One region of the Streptomyces sp. N35 genome, then DNA from elsewhere that is predicted to be linked to it. Evidence: riboswitches for the same ligand, from Rfam matches in the RefSeq annotation. Region 1 holds a riboswitch; the other holds the start of a gene.

Region 1 (2,453 bases):
TCATCCAGCCGTTGCCGGTCTGCGCGAGGGTGCGCATCATGCGCCCGTACAAGTCGCGGGCCGGAATGGTCTTCTGGGCCAGTCCTGCGGCCTCCGCCTTCCGGTACGCGGCGTCGAACCCGTCGCCCCACAGGTCCACGAGCTCGGGCACGTCGGCCGGCGAGAACAGCGACCAGTCGCCGCCGGACTCGACGCGGCGCATGAACTCGTCGGGGATCCAGTGCGCGAGGTTGAGGTTGTGGGTGCGGCGGGCGTCCTCGCCGGTGTTGTCGCGCAGTTCGAGGAACTCCTCGATGTCCGCGTGCCAGGTCTCCAGGTAGACGGCCGCGGCGCCCTTGCGCCGGCCGCCCTGGTTCACGGCGGCGACGGAGGCGTCGAGGGTCTTGAGGAACGGGACGATGCCGTTGGAGTGCCCGTTCGTGCCGCGGATCAGTGAACCGCGGGCGCGGATACGGGAGTACGCGAGCCCGATGCCGCCGGCGTGCTTGGAGAGGCGGGCCACCTGGTGGTAGCGGTCGTAGATCGAGTCGAGCTCGTCGAGGGGCGAGTCGAGCAGGTAGCAGGAGGACATCTGCGGGTGGCGGGTGCCGGAGTTGAAGAGGGTCGGCGAGGACGGCAGGTAGTCCAGGCGGCTCATCAGGCCGTACAGGGCGGCCACTTCGTCCACGGCGCCGGCCGACTCGTCGGCGGCGAGTCCGGCGGCCACCCGCAGCATGAAGTGCTGGGGGGTCTCGATGACCTTGCGGGTGATCGGGTGGCGCAGGAGGTAGCGGGAGTAGACCGTGCGCAGGCCGAAGTAGCCGAAGCGGTCGTCGGCGTCCGCGTCGATCAGTGCGTCGAGGCGGGCGTGGTGGGTCCAGGTGAACTCGGCGGTCCGGTCGGCGATCAGGCCTTCGCGGTGGCCGGCCGAGACGGACTCGGTGAAGGTGCGTACCCCCTGCGAGGCGGCTTCGGCGGCGATGGTGAGCGTGAGCAGGCGGGCGGCGAGCCGGGAGTACGCGGGGTCGTCGGCGATCAGTCCGGCGGCCGCTTCCGTGGCCAGTTCCCGCAGTTCGGCCTCGTCGGCCCGGGTGCTGCGGCCGCGGAGCGCGGCGGCGGCGACCCGGCCGGGGTCGGCGGCGGGGAGGTCGGCGGTCAGCTCGGTGAGGGTCCGCAGCAGGGCTGTGCCGGGCTGGTCGGCTGCTTCCTGTGCGCTCTGCTCACCGGCTTCGGCCCGGACGGTGGCGGGATCCACGGGCGCGATGGTCACGGGGGTGCACTCCTCGCTCGGCTCTGGGCCGTACGGCGAGGGGGGCGTGCACGAGGCGTGCGCGGGCAGGGCGCACCACTCCGCGTCCACCGGCCCATTCCGCGAGGCCCGGACGTCAACGGCACCCGGACCGGTCGGCTCGGGTGCGCTCTCGGCAGGTGCTCGGACTCACGGGGCGCCCTGTGCGGACGCCTCGTTCACCGTTGCGGGACAGTTCCGGACTTGCACCGGATTCCCCTGCGACGACAGCGAGGTTGAGCATACATGTTGTGGTGGCCGTCTTCGGTAAGCCCACATGTTGTGTTGGCGGCGGGGCCTTCTCGTCGCCCGGTTGCGGGCCTTCGCGACTCAGAGCGTCAGCACGTACGTGATCAGCATCAGGTCGTCACGGTCCGCGAGCGGATTCCAGTCCCGCTCCGGCGTCCGTACGAAGCCGAGCCGTTCGTAGATGCGGTGGGCGCTGTGCATCATGTGCTGGGTCGAGAGCGCGACGCCGGTGCAGCCGGCCGCCCGTGCCCGGTCGACGCAGGCCCGCACCAGGGCCTCGCCCGCGCCGCGCCCGCGCCCGAAGGGGGCGATGGCCAGCGCACGGAACTCCGCCTCGCCCGGCCGGGAGACCTGGGCTTGCGGAGTTCCGTACAGCGCGAAGGTGACGCCGCCGAGCAGCCGGTCGCCGTCGACCGCGACCAGGACCTCGGAGGTCGCGGCGCGGCCCGCCACGTCGCGCAGGGTCGGGATGTACGGGTCTTCCTCGCCGTAGTCGAGCAGGCCGTCGGCCAGGTAGACCTGGACGGTGAGGTCGCCGAGCGGGGCGTACTCCTCGGGCAGCGCGGGCCTGATGGTGAAGTCCATGGCCGCATTCTGCCGTCCTGGGAGCGGGGCGGATCAATCGGATTACGCGGCCCAGGAGTGCGCGGCACGGGAGTGCGCGGCACGGGAGTGCGCGGCACGCTCCGCGCCGTGGCGCGCGGGGAGCAGGTGGATGCGGGCGGATCGGGGCGCCTGCTGCCCGGCCCGCTTCAACTGCCGGTCGATACGGCGGTCTTGGATGTGGCCGAGGAGCGAGGGCGCCGTGAGGAGGGCGAAGAGGACGAGGACGGTGAACCAGTCGAGGAGGGCGTTTGTGTTCATGTCTCTACGATCCCGCGTTCGGCCGGCCGCGAGCAGTGGCAGGACCGTCATACACCCTCGATTTCCTGCCAGT
Region 2 (2,453 bases), on a different contig from region 1:
GCGCAGCGGGCTCGGTTCGGCGCCGCCCGTGAGGATCCGTACGACCTCGGCCGGCGCGATCCGCACCGGGCCGAGCGCGAGCCCGGCGACGGCGGCCACCACGAGGGCGCAGGTCAGGGCGCCGAGCACCAGTACGTCACCGCGCCTCACGTCCCGCTTGAGACCGCTCCCGGCCGTACGCTCGAAGCCGCGCCTCACCGCGCCACGTCCGGGTGGAGCTGCTCGGCGAGCTTCTCCACCGCGGCGGGGGCGCGGACGCCGAGGACCGCGTCGGACAGGGGCAGGACGGCGAAACGCTCGTTCTTGACGGCCGGAACGTCCGCGAGGGCCGGGTCCTCGAGGAGCCGCTTCTTCTTCTGGGCGACGGTCTGCGCGCCGTAGTCGTAGATCACGATCACTTCGGGGGCCCGCTCGACGACGTTCTCCCAGGACGCGTCGCCGAAGGACTTGTCCAGGTCGGCGAAGACATTGCGGCCGCCGGCCCGGGTGATGATCTCGTTGCCGATGCCCTGGCCGCCGGCGGTGAACGCGGTCTTGTCGCCGCTGTCGTACACGAAGACGGAGAGCGGCTTGGTGCCCTTCAACTTCTCCGCGGTGTCCGCGAGTTCACGCTCGGCGCCACTCACCCAGTCGTCAGCCCGTTCCCGCACCCCGAAGGTGCCCCCGACCTCGCGCACCTCGCGGTAGAGGTCGTCCATGGTGACCGCGGACTTCGCGCAGCCCTCGATGTTGAGCCGCGTCTCGATGCCGGACTTGGCGAGCGCGCCCCGCGAGCGGCCCTCGTTCCCGGCGAAGGCGCTGGCGTACCCGCCGTAGACGAAGTCCGGGTTCGCGGACAGGAGTTTCTCGTACGAGGGGTACTCGTCCGCGAGCACCGGGCGGGACCTGTAGTCCTTCGCGTACTCGGGCAGGACCGCGTCGTCGAGGTAGGCGGTGCCCGCGATCCGGTCCTTCAGACCGAGTTCGAGAAGCACCTCGGTGACGTGCTGGTTCATGGTGACGGCGCGCTCGGGCGGTGCGGTGAAGGTGGTCTTCACTCCGCAGTTCGTCACGGTGTACGGGAATCCGGCGGCGGTCGCCTTCGGCTTCGCGGAGTCGGCCGCCGGGGAACAGGCGGCGAGCGGGGCGAGCAGGGCGAGGGCGGTGAAAGCACGCGTGCGAGCCGCTGTGAGCCAGGACATGGCAAGGCCTCCTGAAGGGGATATCCGCGTCCCCAGTCGGTGGAAGAAGGCAGCAGGTCAGTTCCTGACTCTCCGGCCGCGATGGCCGGTCACAGTGGCGGGACCGTCCCGGATTCTCACCGGGTTCCTGGCTCCTGCAGCCCAAGGTCGAGGATCAGTATGCCTGTACGACCTCGACCTCTTCCTCGGTGACCTCGCCCTCGACGATCCGGTACGAGCGGAACTGGAACTCCCCCGCACCGTCCGCGTCCGCCGTGGAGACCAGCACGTAGTGGGCGCCGGGCTCGTTCGCGTACGTGATGTCGGTACGGGACGGGTAGGCCTCGGTCGCCGTGTGCGAGTGGTAGACGATCACCGGCTCCTCGTCGCGGTCGTCCATCTCGCGGTAGAGCTTGAGCAGATCGCCCGAGTCGAACTCGTAGAACGTGGGCGAGCGGGCCGCGTTCAGCATCGGGATGAACCGCTCGGGACGCCCCTCGCCTACCGGCCCGGCGACGACACCGCAGGCCTCGTCGGGGTGGTCCTCGCGGGCGTGCGCGACGATCTGGTCGTACAGGGCCTGGGTGATGGTCAGCATGCCGCTGAGCATAAGCAGGTGGGTGAGGGGTCTTGGGTCCCCGGCCCACCTGGTGGGGCACCGCCGTGAGACGGGGACGGCCGCCCGGCAGGAAACGGCCGTCCCCAGGGGGTGCTAGCGCTTGGCGTCCTCGAGCGGCTTGGGGTCCGCCGAGTTCCTGCGCTGGATGAACTGGTAGCCGATGAAGAGGATCAGCGCCCAGAGCGGAGCCGCGTACAGCGAGATCCGCGCGTCCTTGTCGATGCCCATGAGCACGATCACCATGAAGATGAAGGCGAGCGCGAACCAGCTGGTGTACGGAGCGCCGGGGGCCTTGAAGGAGGACTGCGGCAGCTCGCCGCGGTCGGCCTTGGCGCGGTAGCGGATCTGGCTGATCAGGATCATGATCCAGGCCCACATACCGGAGATGGTCGCGAAGGAGACGACGTAGTTGAACGCCTCGCCCGGCCACTCGTAGTTGATGTAGACGCCGACCAGCATCAGAGCGGCGGAGAACGAGGTGCCGGCAAGCGGCAGACCGTTCTTCGTCAGCTTGGTGAAGAACTTCGGGCCCTGGCCGTTGAGCGCGAGGTCGCGCAGCATGCGGCCGGTGGAGTACATGCCCGAGTTGCAGGAGGACAGGGCCGCGGTGAGCACCACGAAGTTCACGATCGCGGCGCCGACGCCCAGGCCCATCTTCTCGAAGGCCGCCACGA

Evidence for each region. Region 1 has a riboswitch for cobalamin ahead of JAO81_RS30630 (ribonucleoside-diphosphate reductase subunit alpha). Riboswitches for the same ligand answer to the same signal wherever they lie in the genome.
Region 2: another riboswitch for cobalamin. It lies ahead of JAO81_RS21625 (ABC transporter substrate-binding protein); the one in region 1 lies ahead of JAO81_RS30630 (ribonucleoside-diphosphate reductase subunit alpha).

Annotation. Positions count from the first base shown of each region.
Region 1 covers NZ_JAEIMH010000068.1:45,575-48,027, forward strand. The annotation lists gene JAO81_RS30630 (ribonucleoside-diphosphate reductase subunit alpha) at 1-1,249, opposite strand, end outside; cobalamin riboswitch at 1,385-1,517, opposite strand; gene JAO81_RS30635 (GNAT family N-acetyltransferase) at 1,598-2,101, opposite strand; gene JAO81_RS30640 (hypothetical protein) at 2,144-2,380, opposite strand.
Region 2 covers NZ_JAEIMH010000038.1:67,479-69,931, forward strand. The annotation lists gene JAO81_RS21620 (iron ABC transporter permease) at 1-150, opposite strand, end outside; gene JAO81_RS21625 (ABC transporter substrate-binding protein) at 195-1,181, opposite strand; cobalamin riboswitch at 1,219-1,363, opposite strand; gene JAO81_RS21630 (Mov34/MPN/PAD-1 family protein) at 1,336-1,758, opposite strand; gene JAO81_RS21635 (amino acid permease) at 1,873-2,453, opposite strand, start outside.